Regions from separate parts of the Pseudomonas sp. microsymbiont 2 genome, predicted to be linked through region 1. Evidence: predicted binding sites of a transcription regulator. Region 1 holds the regulator's gene; the other holds the start of a gene.
The links. Region 1 encodes sigma-54, which starts transcription at its own class of promoters, with help from an activator protein. Its sites were predicted from a motif close to ANTGGCATNNANNTTGCTNT; they were not measured.

Region 1 (7,316 bases):
AACGACGCCACCATCGCCGTGGCCGGCCAGTCGGGCAACTTCGAGCTGAACGTGATGCTGCCGGTGATCGCCCGCAACCTGCTGGAGAGCATCGAGCTGCTGGCCAACGTCAGTCGCCTGCTGGCCGACAAGGCCATCGCCAGCTTCAAGGTCAACGAAACCAAACTCAAGGAAGCGCTGTCGCGCAACCCGATCCTGGTCACCGCGTTGAACCCGATCATCGGCTACCTCAAGGCCGCCGAAATCGCCAAGACCGCCTACAAGCAGGGGCGGCCGATCATCGAGGTGGCGCTGGAACACACCGACCTGTCGCGTGACCAGCTCGAAGCCCTGCTGGACCCGGAAAAACTCACCGCTGGCGGCATCTGAGCCAAGGCCGCCCTGGAGGCACGTCATGCAGCACTGGAGACGCACCACGCAAACCGCCAATCGCCTGTTCGAGCAGGGTGAGCTGGTCGATGCCCGGGAACACTACCTGCAAGCGCTGGCGCTGGCCCAGGTGCTGTTCGAGCGCTGGCATGACGTCGACGAAGCGGTGGCCGCGCTGGTCATCGCCCATCACAACCTGGCTGACCTGCACCTGCGCCTGAACCAGCCGCACGAAAGCGCCGACTACCTGTGTGCCGCCCACCAGCGGCTGCTCCAGGCCAGTCAGGAACAGCGTCTGCCCCAGGCGCTGCGCGATGCCGCGTTGCGCCACAGCGGGCGCACCTACACCGAATTGCTGAGCTTCATCGCCGAATACGGCCAGTATCCGCGCACCGAACGCCTGCTCAATCGCCAGGCGCCGGCTGCCAGCGAGCTGGCTGCACAAACGGATATCACTGATCGCACACCCGCCTACGGAATCCACTGATATGCCCCATACCTTGCCTACTTTGCCTTACGCCTACGATGCGCTGGAACCGCACATCGATACCCAGACCATGGAGATCCACCACAGCAAGCACCACCAGACCTATATCAACAACCTCAACGCCGCCATCGAAGGCACCGAGTGGGCCGAATGGCCGGTGGAAAAGCTGGTGGGCGCGGTCAAGCAGCTGCCCGAGAAGCTGCAGGGCGCGGTGATCAACCAGGGCGGCGGGCACGCCAACCACACGTTGTTCTGGACCGTGATGTCGCCCAAGGGCGGTGGCCAGCCCCACGGGCAGGTGGCCAAGGCCATCGAAACGCAACTCGGCGGTTTCGAGGCGTTCAAGGAGGCCTTCACCAAGGCCGCGCTGACGCGCTTCGGCAGCGGCTGGGCCTGGCTCAGCGTGACCCCGGAGAAAAAGCTGGTGGTGGAGAGCAGCGGTAACCAGGACAGCCCACTGATGCACGGCAACACGCCGATCCTCGGCCTGGATGTGTGGGAGCACGCCTACTACCTGAAGTACCAGAACCGTCGTCCGGAATACATTGGCGCCTTCTACAGCGTGGTCGACTGGGCCGAAGTGGAACGTCGCTACCTTGAAGCCCTGAAGTGAGCCTGACCGGTATGCGCGCCGAGGTGATGTCTGTCAGCAGTGTGCGCCTGTTCCGCCTGGCGCTTGGGACCATGCTGTTGCTGGTCGGCACCGCGTTGCTGGTGGCGCGGGGCATCGCCTGGCTGGACCTGGAGCCGCGCATGTTGCGTGCCCTTGAGGGCGGCGCATTGTGCGCACTGGGGACGGCGTTGGGCGCGGTACCGGTGCTGGTGATCCGCAACATGCCGGTGGCCCTGGCCGATACCCTGTTGGGCTTCGGCGCGGGCGTGATGCTTGCGGCCACCGCGTTTTCCCTGATCATTCCCGGGCTGGGGGCGGCCCAGTCCATCGGCTTCACTCCCTGGGGAGCCGGCGCCCTGATCAGCGCGGGCTTGCTGTTCGGGGCCCTGTGCCTGTTCCTGGTCGACCTGAAGGTCTCCGGGGCTTCACCCGAGGCCCTGGTGGGCACTGCGCAGCAGCCGGTGATCGCGGCACGGATCTGGTTGTTCGTCATCGCGATCATTGCCCACAACATTCCCGAAGGCATGGCCATTGGCGTTTCCGCCGGTGGCGGCATGCCCGATGCCGACAGCCTGGCCATGGGCATCGCCCTGCAGGATGTGCCGGAAGGGCTGGTGATCGCGCTGGTGCTGGCAGGGGCGGGCATGCCGCGTTTCAAGGCGTTCCTGATCGGCGCCGCGTCCGGGCTGGTCGAGCCGTTGGCGGCGGTGGTCTGCGCCTGGCTGGTGAATGTCGCCGAGCTGCTGCTGCCGTTGGGCCTGGCCTGTGCGGCGGGGGCGATGTTGCTGGTGGTGACGCAGGAGATCATTCCCGAGTCGCGCAGCAATGGGCATCACCGTTTGGCGAGTCTGGGGCTGTGTGTCGGGTTCTGCCTGATGATGGTCATGGACACGGCGCTGTCCTGAGCTCGGCACGGCCCCTGTAGGAGCGGCCTTGCGTCGCGAAAGGGCTGCGTAGCAGCCCCAAGATTTCAACAACACTGCTGGATTGCCGGGGCTGCTGCGCAGCCCTTTCGCGACACAAGGCCGCTCCTACAGGAAGCGTGCGCAGTCGCTGGCGGCGTTACTCGCCCTCGTCGAAGAAGTTCTCGATCAACGCGACCAGCGCCTCCATGGCTTCACCGTCCTGCTCGCCCTCGGTGTGCAGATGGACTGGAGTGCCCTTGCCGGCGGCGAGCATCATCACCGCCATGATGCTCTTGCCGTCCACCAGCTTGTCAGGCGCGCGGCCAACCCGCACCGCGCACGGAAAGCGCCCCGCCACGCCGACGAACTTGGCCGCCGCCCGGGCGTGCAAGCCCAGCTTGTTGATGATGGTGATTTCGCGGGCGGGCATCGTGGGGTGGATCCTGTGGGCTAGAGGTCGCGGTGGCGAACCTGGACGTTTTTCAGGGATTGCTGGAGCAGTTGGCCAAGCCGTTCGGTGATATACACCGAGCGGTGGTGGCCACCGGTACAGCCGATGGCAATGGTGACATAAGCGCGGTTGCTGGCGGCGAAGCGCGGCAGCCACTTGAGCAGGTAGCTGGAGATGTCCTGGAACATTTCCTCGACATCCGGCTGCGCGGCCAGGTAGTCGATCACCGGTTGTTCGAGGCCGGAATGGTCACGAAGTTCCGGCTTCCAGTAGGGGTTCGGCAGGCATCGCACGTCGAACACCAGATCCGCGTCCACGGGCATGCCGCGTTTGAAGCCAAACGATTCGACCAGGAACGCCGTGCCCGGTTCGGGCTGGTTGAGCAGGCGCAGCTTGATCGAGTCGCGCAGCTGGTAGAGGTTCAGGTTGGTGGTGTCGATCTTCAGGTCGGCCAGATCGGCGATCGGCCCCAGCAGCTCGCTCTCGACCCGGATCGCTTCGGCCAGCGAGCGGCTGTCGTTGGTCAGTGGGTGACGCCGCCGGGTTTCCGAAAAGCGCTTGAGCAGGGTTTCTTCGTCAGCGTCCAGATACAGCACGTCGCACTGGATGTGCCGGGCGCGCGCCTCTTCGAGCAATTCGGGGAAGCGTGACAGGTGGCTGGGCAGGTTGCGTGCATCGATGGAGACCGCGACCTTCGGTTGCAGCAGCTCGGTGTTGACCAGGGCATTTTCCGCCAGCTGTGGCAACAAGCCGGCAGGCAGGTTGTCGATGCAGTAGTAGCCGTTGTCTTCCAGCACGTCGAGGGCGGTGCTCTTACCGGAGCCGGAGCGGCCGCTGACGATGATCAGGCGCATGTTCAGTGCTCGTTCTGTGCGTCCAGGACGACCTGGTACAGGGTCTCGCTGCTGTCGGCGGCACGCAGGCGATCACGGACCTCCTTGCGATCGAGCATGCTGGCGATCTGGCGCAGCAGTTCAAGGTGGGCATCGGTGGCGGCTTCCGGGACCAGCAGGACGAACAGCAGGTCGACCGGGGCGCCATCGATGGCATCGTAATCGATGGGGGCATCCAGGTGCAGCAGGGCGCTCACTGGCGCGGTGCAGCCCACAAGCCGGCAGTGGGGGATGGCGATGCCATTGCCAAAGCCGGTGGAGCCCAGCTTTTCCCGAGCGATGAGCGTGTCGAAGACGTCTTGCATCTCCAGCTCTGGTACTTGCTCGGCAATCAGGGTGGCGACCTTTTCCAGGGCGCGCTTCTTACTGCCACCCGGCACGTTCACGAGGGAACGGCCGGGGGTCAGGATGGTTTCAAGTCGGATCATGGATGAGGGGATCAGCGGGCGGCTGCACCTTGCAGCAGGCTTTGCTGTTTTTCCTTGTGTTTTTTCAGTTGGCGGTCGAGCTTGTCGGCCAGGGCGTCGATCGCGGCATACATGTCTTGGTGTTCGGCGTTGGCGACGACCTCGCCACCGGGAATCTGGAGTGTGGCTTCAACCTTCTGCTGCAGCTTCTCGACCTTCATGATCACCGTCGCATTGGTGATCTTGTCGAAGTGACCCTCCACGCGGGCGAGTTTTTCGAGCACGTAATCGCGCAGAGGTTGAGTGACTTCTACATGCTGTCCACTGATGTTGACTTGCATACAGCTTCTCCTTTTGTTGCCCGTGCATAAAGGGCAGGTGTTGCACCTGCCGCTGAAACGCTGTGGCACATCCGGGGGCTACATCAGTCGCTTGCGCTCGCTCGAGGGGGCGATGCCCAACGATTCGCGGTACTTGGCGACGGTGCGACGGGCTACCTGGATGCCTTGTGCCTCCAGTAAACCAGCGATCTTGCTGTCACTCAATGGCTTTTTCTGATTTTCCGCGGCCACCAGTTTCTTGATGATCGCGCGGATCGCCGTGGACGAGCATTCGCCCCCTTCGGCGGTGCTCACGTGGCTCGAGAAAAAGTATTTCAGTTCGTAGATTCCGCGAGGCGTGTGCATGTATTTCTGCGTGGTCACCCGGGAAATGGTCGATTCGTGCATGCCCACCGCCTCGGCGATATCGTGCAGGACCAGCGGCTTCATGGCCTCGTCGCCATGGTCGAGGAAGCCACGTTGATGCTCGACGATCTGCGTCGCCACCTTCATCAGGGTCTCGTTGCGGCTTTGCAGGCTCTTGATGAACCAGCGCGCCTCCTGCAACTGGTTGCGCATGAAGGTGTTGTCGGCGCTGGTGTCGGCGCGGCGTACGAAGCCGGCGTACTGCGGGTTGACGCGCAGGCGCGGAACGGCTTCCTGGTTGAGCTCGACCAGCCAGCGATCGCTGTCCTTGCGCACGATCACGTCAGGGACCACGTACTCAGGCTCGCTGGACTCGATCTGCGAGCCGGGACGCGGGTTGAGGGTCTGCACCAGCTCGATGATCTGGCGCAGCTCGTCCTCCTTGAGCTTCATGCGCCGCATCAGCTGGCTGTAGTCGCGGCTGCCGAGCAGGTCGATGAAGTCAGTGACCAGGCGCTGGGCCTCGCTCATCCAAGGCGTCGAGGCGGGCAGCTGGCGTAGCTGCAACAGCAGGCACTCGCCCAGGGAGCGGGCGCCGATGCCGGCCGGTTCGAACTGTTGGATGCGATGCAGCACGGCTTCGATTTCGTCCAGCTCGATGTCGAGCTCGGGGTCGAAGCCGGCGCAGATTTCCTCGAGCGTGTCCTCCAGGTAGCCCTGGCCGTTGATGCTGTCGATCAGGGTGACCGCGATCAGGCGGTCGGTATCGGACATCGGAGCGAGGTTGAGCTGCCACAGCAGATGGCTCTGCAGGCTTTCGCCGGCGGAGGTGCGGGTAGTGAAGTCCCACTCGTCATCGTCGTTGCTGGGCAGGCTGCTGGCGCTGGTCTGATAAATGTCTTCCCAGGCGGTATCGACTGGCAGCTCGTTGGGAATGCGTTCTGCCCACTCACCGTCTTCCAGGTTCTCGCTGGTGCTGGTGGTGGTTTCCTGGAAACTGTTGTCCTGGACTTCGGCTGCCGGCTTGCTTTCGGCGTTGTCCGCCATCGGGTCGCTGTTGTCGAAGTCGTCGCCGTCTTCCTGACGTTCGAGCATCGGATTGGATTCCAGCGCTTCCTGGATTTCCTGCTGGAGGTCCAGGGTGGAGAGCTGGAGTAGACGGATGGCCTGTTGCAACTGAGGGGTCATCGTCAGTTGCTGGCCCATTTTTAGGACGAGCGATGGTTTCATGGCAGGGGCTTAATACCTTGTTCGCCGGCGCGCATGCGCCATCCACTACACGTAGGGCGCTTGGGCGCCGAATCTAAGCAAGTTATATGCCTGAAATTGCAGCGTTTGCCTAGAGCACTGTGACAACTTAAGCCCCGATTGGGCGCATTCGCCAGTGCTCCGGGCAGGCTGGGTCAGAGCCGGAACTCGTGCCCCAGGTACACTTCCTTGACCAGCTGGTTGGCCAGGATGGTCTCGGCGTCACCTTCGGCGATCAGCTGGCCATCGTTGACGATGTAGGCGGTTTCGCAGATATCCAGGGTCTCGCGAACGTTGTGGTCGGTGATCAGCACGCCGATACCCTTGTTCTTGAGGTGGTGGATGATCTGCTTGATGTCGCCGACGGAGATCGGGTCGACACCGGCGAACGGTTCGTCCAGCAGGATGAACTTGGGCGCGGTGGCCAGGGCGCGGGCGATCTCGACACGGCGACGCTCACCGCCGGAGAGGCTCATGCCCAGGTTGTCGCGGATGTGGCTGATGTGGAACTCCTGCAGCAGGCTTTCCAGCTCCTTGCGCCGGCCTTCGCGATCGAGGTCCTTGCGGGTCTCGAGGATGGCCATGATGTTGTCGGCCACCGACAGCTTGCGGAAGATCGAGGCTTCCTGCGGCAGGTAGCCGATGCCAGCCTGGGCGCGGCCATGCATGGGCTGGTGGCTGACGTCGAGGTTGTCGATCAGCACGCGCCCCTGGTCGGCCTGGACCAGGCCGACGATCATGTAGAAACAGGTGGTCTTGCCGGCGCCGTTGGGGCCGAGCAGGCCGACGATCTGGCCGCTGTCGATGGACAGGCTGACGTCGCGCACGACTTGCCGGCCCTTGTAGCTCTTGGCCAGGTGCTGGGCTTTGAGGGTTGCCATTTACTCGGCCTTTTTCTTCGGTTGAATGACCATGTCGATGCGCTGACGTGGTGCAGTCACGTTGCCACCACGCCCGGCGGTAGCCACCTGGGACTTGGTGTTGTAGACGATCTTCTCGCCTTCGGTAGTGTTGCCTTCGTTCTCGACCTTGGCGCGGTCGGTGAGAATCACCGTGTCTTTCTGCGCTTGGTACTGAATGGTCACGGCCCAGCCTTTCATCTTGTCGGGCTTGGCGGCGCTCTGCTGCTGTTCGAAATAGGCCAGGTTGCCCACCGAGGTGACCACGTCGATATCGCCGGAGGCGGCGCGGGTCATGGTCACGGTGTTGCCTTTGATCATCATCGAACCTTGGGTGATGATCACATCGCCGGTGTAG
Region 2 (7,316 bases), 570 kb from region 1:
CGCTGAGGCTGCCGCTGCGCGCGACGATCACCACGTGGTCGCCCTTGCGCACCACCTCGGCCTGTTCCAGGTGTTGCTGGGTCAGGACCTGGTCGAGCACCGTCGGGCGCAGCAGCTTCATGCCCAGCGCCTGGTCCAGCTGGGTCAGGTAGCCGGGGCCGAGGCTGCCCACGTCGCGCTCGCGCAGGGCCACGTCGCCTTCGCCGACCACGCTTTCGCGCTTGAGCGGGCGAGTCATCACCACCACATCGCGCAGCAGGCGCACCTGGGCGGGGACGAACACGGTCCATGGCGCCGCGCCGTCGCAGCGTACCTTGACCGTGACCCTGCCCAGCGGCGTCGAACTCTCCAGCGAGGCGTCGAGCTGCTGGCTGCACAGCGGCATGCGCAGGCGCGGGTCGAGGGTGTTGACCTGGATCTCGTAGCGGCCGGGCGTCTGGGTGGTTGCCAGATAATCCTCCACGGTGAATTCAAGAAACCCTTGAGTGACACCGATAAGCTGTTCAGGCAAGGTAAACGCGTCCGCCAGCGCACGAACGCCCGGCACCAGCAGGCACACTGCGGCCAGCGAGCCGGCCAGCAGGCGCGTCAGTCGTCGGAAAAATGTCGTTTTCATGTACATGGCGTTCAAAAAAGCAAAGCCCGTGCCGACTTGTTGCACAGGCATTCGTTGAAGGAGTCCGGCATGGCTGGAGTGATGGATTCGGTCAACCAGCGCACGCAGCTGGTGGGGCAGAACCGCCTGGAGTTGCTGTTGTTCCGCCTCAATGGCGACCAGCTCTATGGCATCAATGTGTTCAAGGTCCGAGAGGTGCTGCAGTGCCCGGACCTGACGCTGTTGCCCAAATCCCATCCGGTGGTGCGAGGGGTGGCCAACATTCGCGGGGCGACGATCCCGATCCTGGACCTGTCGATGGCGACCGGGCTGCCGGGGCTGCGGGAGGAAACCCGCAACAGTTTCGTGATCATCACTGAGTACAACACCAAGACCCAGGGCTTCCTGGTGCACTCGGTCGAGCGCATCGTCAACATGAACTGGGAAGAGATCCACCCGCCACCCAAGGGCACCGGGCGCGATCATTACCTGACCGCGGTCACCCGGGTCGACAATCGCATGGTCGAGATCATCGACGTGGAGAAGGTGTTGGCCGAAGTGGCGCCGTCCTCCGAGTCGGTGTCGGCGGGCGTGGTGGATGCCGAGGTACAGGACAAGGCCGTGCTGCTGCGGGTGCTGACGGTCGATGACTCGTCGGTGGCGCGCAAGCAGGTCAGTCGTTGTCTGCAGACCGTCGGCGTCGAGGTGGTGGCGCTCAACGACGGTCGTCAGGCCCTGGACTACCTGCGCAAACTGGTGGACGAAGGCAAGCGGCCCGAGGACGAATTCCTCATGATGATCTCCGATATTGAAATGCCGGAGATGGACGGCTATACCCTCACCGCGGAGATTCGCAGCGATCCGCGCATGCAAAAGCTGCACATCTGCCTGCATACTTCGCTGTCCGGGGTATTCAACCAGGCCATGGTCAAGAAGGTCGGCGCCGATGACTTCCTGGCCAAGTTCAAGCCGGACGACCTCGCCCAGCGCGTGGTCGACCGGATCAAGGCGACTCATTGAAACGGCCGGGGCCTGTCCCCGGCGCTAGCTATTTAGTAAAGAGGCGGCAGCATTGTCTACGGGTAATTTGGATTTCGAACAGTTCCGGGTCTTCCTGGAGAAAGCCTGTGGCATCCTGCTGGGCGAGAATAAGCAGTACCTGGTCTCCAGCCGTCTCAACAAGCTGATGGAACAGCAGGGCATCAAGTCGCTCGGCGAGCTGGTGCAGCGTATCCAGACCCAGCCGCGCGGCGGGTTGCGGGAGCAGGTGGTCGATGCCATGACCACCAACGAGACGCTGTGGTTCCGCGATACCTATCCCTTCGAAGTGCTCAAGAGCAAGGTGATTCCGGAGTTCATCAGGAACAACCCAGGGCAGCGTCTGCGCATCTGGTCGGCGGCCTGTTCGTCGGGGCAGGAGCCCTATTCGCTCTCCATGGCCATCGACGAGTTCGAGCGCAGCAATCTCGGGCAGTTGAAGATGGGGGCGCAGATCGTGGCCACCGACCTGTCCGGCGCCATGCTGAACAACTGCAAGACGGGCGAGTACGACAGCCTGGCCATCGCGCGCGGTCTGTCGCAGGAGCGCCTGCAGCGCTACTTCGATCCCAAGGGGCCAGGGCGCTGGGCGGTCAAGTCGCCGATCCGCAGTCGGGTCGAGTTCCGTTCCTACAACCTGCTCGACAGCTATGCGCCGCTGGGCAAGTTCGACATCGTGTTCTGTCGCAACGTGCTGATCTACTTCTCGGCCCAGGTCAAGAAGGACATCCTGATGCGTATTCACGGCACGCTCAAGCCGGGTGGCTACCTGTTCCTGGGGGCGTCCGAGGCGCTCAACGGCTTGCCGGATCACTACCAGATGGTTCAGTGCAGCCCGGGGATCATCTACCAGGCCAAGTGAAGCAGGCCAAAGGGCCGGTATCGCGAGATACCGGCCCTTTTCGTTTGCCTGTACCGGATTTTTCGCGGGGTAAGCCCGCTTCTGCAGGATTACGCAAAATCTCAAGCTAACGCTTTGCCTGTGGGAGCGGGCTCGCCCGCGAAAGAGGCAGCGCGATCCTCGCCTGAGACAGTGACGTCAATTTTTTGTTTTGCCGCTTTTGCCGCCCGGCAATTGCCGCTTTCCCTTCGTCGGGCGGAAACGGTTTGCCGCTTTTCTGGCATCGCTTTCCAGGTATCCCGTGCTCAGACCCAGCATTCATGGGCTTTGCGTGGCTTGGCACAGCCCTTGCTATACCTTCGCCAACGACATTCACGGTCGACCTTCGAAGGTTTCCCCGACATGAGCATCAGTTTCGACAAGGCGCTTGGCATCCACGAAAAGGCACTGGGCTTCCGCGCCCAGCGCGCCGAGGTGCTGGCCAACAACATCGCCAACGCCGACACGCCCAACTACAAGGCGCGCGACATGGATTTCTCGTCGGTGCTCGCCGCCGAGGCCGACAAGCAGCAGAACGGGCGCATTGCCCTCGAGCGCACCAACAACCGTCATATCGAGGCCCAGGGCCTGGCGATGGCCGACGACACGCTGCAGTACCGCACGCCCATGCAGCCGTCCATCGACCAGAACACCGTCGATGCGCAGATCGAGCAATCGAACTACACGGAAAACGCGGTTGGCTTCCAGGCCAGCTTCACCCTGCTCAACAGTAAATTCAAAGGGCTGGTATCGGCCCTGCGTGGAGAGTGACCATGTCCCTTGCCAGTGTCTTCAATATCGCCGGTAGCGGCATGAGCGCGCAGAACACGCGCCTGAACACCGTCGCCTCGAACATCGCCAACGCCGAGACGGTCTCGTCGAGCATCGACCAGACCTACCGCGCCCGCCACCCAGTGTTCGCCACCACCTTCCAGCAGGCCCAGGCCGGCGCCGGCCAGTCGCTGTTCGAGGACCAGGGTGAAGCGGGGCAGGGCGTGCAGGTCAAGGGCATCATCGAGGACCAGAGCAATCTCGAGGCCCGTTACGAGCCTAACCATCCGGCGGCGAACAAGGACGGCTACGTCTACTACCCGAACGTCAACGTGGTCGAGGAGATGGCCGACATGATCTCCGCCAGCCGCGCGTTCCAGACCAACGCCGAGCTGATGAACACCGCCAAGAACATGATGCAGAAAGTGCTGACCCTGGGTCAGTAAGCAGGGATCCGTAATGACTACCACCAATACTGATACCAAGGTCAACAGTAGCTACCTGGAGTCGCTGCAGAAGCCTGCCAGCAAGAACAACGCCAGCACCGGCCAGGCCGGCAGCGCGCTGGGCAAGGATGCGTTCCTGCAGTTGCTGGTGACGCAGATGAAGAACCAGAACCCGCTCGATCCGCAGGACAACGGCGAGTTCGTCGCGCAGCTGGCGCAGTTCAGCAGCCTCGAGGGTATCCAGTCGCTGAAGGAGTCGGTGGACGGCATCCTCACCGGCATCGGTTCGTCCCAGGCGCTGCAGGCCACTTCGCTGGTTGGCCGCTCGGTGATCGTGGCGAGCGACAAGGCGGTGGTCGACACCACCAAGAGCTTCAGTGGCCAGGTTGTGCTGTCGTCGAACATCACCGAGGGCAAGGTCACCATCAAGGACAAGGATGGCAAGGTGGTCAAGACCATCGACCTGGGCGCGCAGAAGGCCGGTAACGCCGACTTCATCTGGGACGGCAAAAACGACAAGGGTGAGGTGGTCGAGCCGGGCACCTATACCTTCAGCGCCGAAACCAAGGTCGACGGCAAGACCAAGACCCTGGCCACCCTGCTGCCGGCCAAGGTCAACAGTGTCAGCTTCCAGAACGGCAGCGAGATGATGCTCGACCTGGCCGGTATCGGCAAAGTCGGCATCTCCAAAGTCACCACGATCGGAATTTAACGCCGCAGAATCGGCACAAGGAGCGAGTACATGTCTTTCAATATCGGCCTTAGCGGTCTCTACGCGGCGAACAAATCCCTGAACGTCACCGGCAATAACATTGCCAACGTCGCCACCACCGGCTTCAAGGCGTCGCGCGCCGAGTTCGGTGATCAGTACTCCCAGTCCATCCGTGGTACCGCCGGCGGCAAGACTCAGGTGGGCAGCGGCGTGAAGACCATGGCGGTCTCGCAGATGTTCAATCCGGGCAACATCAATGGCACCGGCCAGGCGCTGGACATGGCCATCGATGGCAACGGCTTCTTCGCCCTGAACGACAACGGCTCGCGCATCTACACCCGTTCCGGCGCGTTCTACAGCGACAAGGAAGGCTACGTGGTCAATGCCAACGGCGCCAACCTGCAGGGTTACGCGGTGGACGACAGCGGCAAGGTCATCCCGGGCGTGCTGACCGACCTGAAGATCGACACCTCGAACCTGGCGCCGCGGCCGACCGGTCGCATTTCCGAAACCGTCAACCTGAACTCCAGTGCCGACCAGCCGAAGGTGACGCCGTTCGATCCGACCAACGTCAACAGCTACAACTACACCTTCAATACCCCGGTCTACGACAGCCAGGGTAACGAGCACCAGATGAACCAGTACTTCGTCAAGGATGCCGGCACCAACTCCTGGACCATGTACACCACCATCGGTGGCCGCAACCCGGCCGACCCGACCCTGAGCACGCCGCTGGTGAACAAGCTGCCGTTCACCTCTGGAGGGCAGCTGAATACCGCCGCGATGGCTGCCGGCCCGGTCACGGGTGGCCTGACCATCGGTGCCGACAAGACCTTCCAGCTGGCCAACTGGGTGCCGGCCGAGAAGAACGCCGCGGGCAACTGGGTAAGCAACGGCGCCACCGCGCGCGCAGGTGGCGTGACCCTGGACATGCTGGCGACCACCCAGTACAACGCGGCTTCGGCCACTACCGCCAAGGATCAGGATGGCTACGCCACCGGTGAGCTCGCCGGCCTGACCGTCGATCAGAGCGGCAACATGTTCGCCAACTTCACCAATGGTCAGAACAAGGTGATCGGCCAGGTGGTGGTCGCCAACTTCGCCAACCTGCAGGGGCTGACCCCGGTCGGCGCCACTGCCTGGAAGGAATCCTATGCCTCTGGCGTGGCGATCATCGGCGAGCCGGACACCGGCACGCTGGGTCGCATCGCCGGCAGTTCCCTGGAAGACTCCAACGTCGACCTGACCGGTGAACTGGTCAACCTGATCAAGGCGCAGAGCAACTACCAGGCCAACGCCAAGACCATTTCCACCGAAAGCACCATCATGCAGACCATCATCCAGATGACCTGATGAGCGTGGCGTGATCGAGCCCCTGCTTGCAGGGGCTTTTTCACATCTGGCAGAGGAGGTTGATGTCATGCGCAAGTCGATGCTCGTGGTGGCTGGCGCGCTGTTGATCGCGCTGTCGCTGCAGGCCGCGCCAGCGCCCTGGTACCAGTGGCAAAGCCTGGCGACCGGGCGCTACATGTGCTCGGCCAACGACCCGGGAGAGGGCTGGAAGCGTCATTCCGGGCCCTACAGCAATGGCGCCTGCCGGGCCAACTGACGGGCGCTTGCCGCCTGCGGCAAACATTCGCCGACAAACTGACGCTCGATGCCTGTTGGCACCCCTGGAAGTCCCGTATTAAAGGGGTTCTATCAGTTTGGTTCGATAATTGCTTTGACCTTGTCAACGACAGCGCGACAAGGTGCACGTAGAGGAGATGCTGTGGACAAGATGCTTTATGTGGCCATGACCGGCGCCAGCCAGAACGCGCTGGCGCAGAAGGCCCATGCCAACAACCTGGCGAACGTTTCCACCCATGGCTTCCAGCGTGATCTGGAGCAGGCGCGTTCGATGCCGGTGTTCGGCGACAGCTTTCCGGCGCGCGCCTTCGCCATGACCGAGCGCCCGGCCACCGACTTCAGTGAAGGCGCCCTGGTCGAGACCGGTCGTGAACTGGATGTGGCCGTGAGCGGCAAGGGCTTCATCGCCGTGCAGGCGCCCGATGGCAGCGAAGCCTATGTGCGCACCGGCAGCCTGAACATCGATGCCCTCGGTGTGCTGCGCGCCGGCAATGGCATGCCGGTGATCGGCAATGGCGGCCCGATCGCCATTCCGCCCGAGCAGAAGGTCGAGGTCGGTGACGACGGCACCATCAGCATTCGCGCCATGGGCGAGGACCCTCGGGTGATGGCCGAGGTCGACCGCATCAAGCTGGTCAACCCTGACATCAAGGGCCTGAACAAGGGGCCGGACGGCATGATCCGCACCACCAGCGGCCAGCCCGCCGACGCCGACGTCAATGTTCGCGTGGTCTCGGGTTTCCTGGAGTCGAGCAACGTCAACGCCGTCGAGGAAATGACCTCGGTGCTGGCGCTGTCCCGTCAGTTCGAACTGCACGTCAAGATGATGAACGCGGCCAAGGAAGGCGATGAAGCCATGGCGCGCGTCTTGCAAATCGGCTAACCACATTTGAACGGGTGCCATAAAACAGGCGCACGAGGAGAACACTAAATGCTTCCGGCTCTTTGGGTCGCTAAAACCGGCCTGTCCGCTCAGGACACCAACCTCGCGGTCATCTCCAACAACCTGGCCAACGTCTCGACCACCGGCTTCAAGCGTGATCGCGCCGAGTTCCAGGACCTGCTGTACCAGATCAAACGTCAGCCTGGCGCGCAGTCGACCCAGGACAGCGAACTGCCTTCGGGCCTGCAGGTCGGTACCGGCGTGCGCATCGTCGGCACCCAGAAAAGCTTCATCGCCGGCAGCCTGCAGACCACCGAGAACCCGCTGGACATGGCGGTCAACGGTCGCGGCTTCTTCCAGAT

Region 2: a site for sigma-54 is predicted at 2,810-2,829, ahead of flgB (flagellar basal body rod protein FlgB). Genes of this name have one in related genera too.

The regions. Positions count from the first base shown of each region.
Region 1 is NZ_CM139112.1:4,720,043-4,727,358, reverse strand. It holds gene ACYUME_RS21360 (class II fumarate hydratase) at 1-369, shown strand, start outside; gene ACYUME_RS21355 (hypothetical protein) at 395-856, shown strand; gene ACYUME_RS21350 (superoxide dismutase) at 858-1,469, shown strand; gene ACYUME_RS21345 (ZIP family metal transporter) at 1,481-2,374, shown strand; gene ACYUME_RS21340 (HPr family phosphocarrier protein) at 2,532-2,804, opposite strand; gene rapZ (RNase adapter RapZ) at 2,825-3,679, opposite strand; gene ptsN (PTS IIA-like nitrogen regulatory protein PtsN) at 3,682-4,146, opposite strand; gene hpf (ribosome hibernation-promoting factor, HPF/YfiA family) at 4,158-4,466, opposite strand; gene ACYUME_RS21320 (RNA polymerase factor sigma-54) at 4,545-6,041, opposite strand; gene lptB (LPS export ABC transporter ATP-binding protein) at 6,215-6,940, opposite strand; gene lptA (lipopolysaccharide transport periplasmic protein LptA) at 6,941-7,316, opposite strand, start outside.
Region 2 is NZ_CM139112.1:4,153,082-4,160,397, reverse strand. It holds gene flgA (flagellar basal body P-ring formation chaperone FlgA) at 1-622, opposite strand, end outside; gene ACYUME_RS18650 (chemotaxis protein CheV) at 686-1,615, shown strand; gene cheR (protein-glutamate O-methyltransferase CheR) at 1,668-2,495, shown strand; gene flgB (flagellar basal body rod protein FlgB) at 2,877-3,284, shown strand; gene flgC (flagellar basal body rod protein FlgC) at 3,287-3,730, shown strand; gene flgD (flagellar hook assembly protein FlgD) at 3,744-4,442, shown strand; gene flgE (flagellar hook protein FlgE) at 4,473-5,795, shown strand; gene ACYUME_RS18620 (hypothetical protein) at 5,863-6,051, shown strand; gene flgF (flagellar basal-body rod protein FlgF) at 6,214-6,954, shown strand; gene flgG (flagellar basal-body rod protein FlgG) at 7,003-7,316, shown strand, end outside.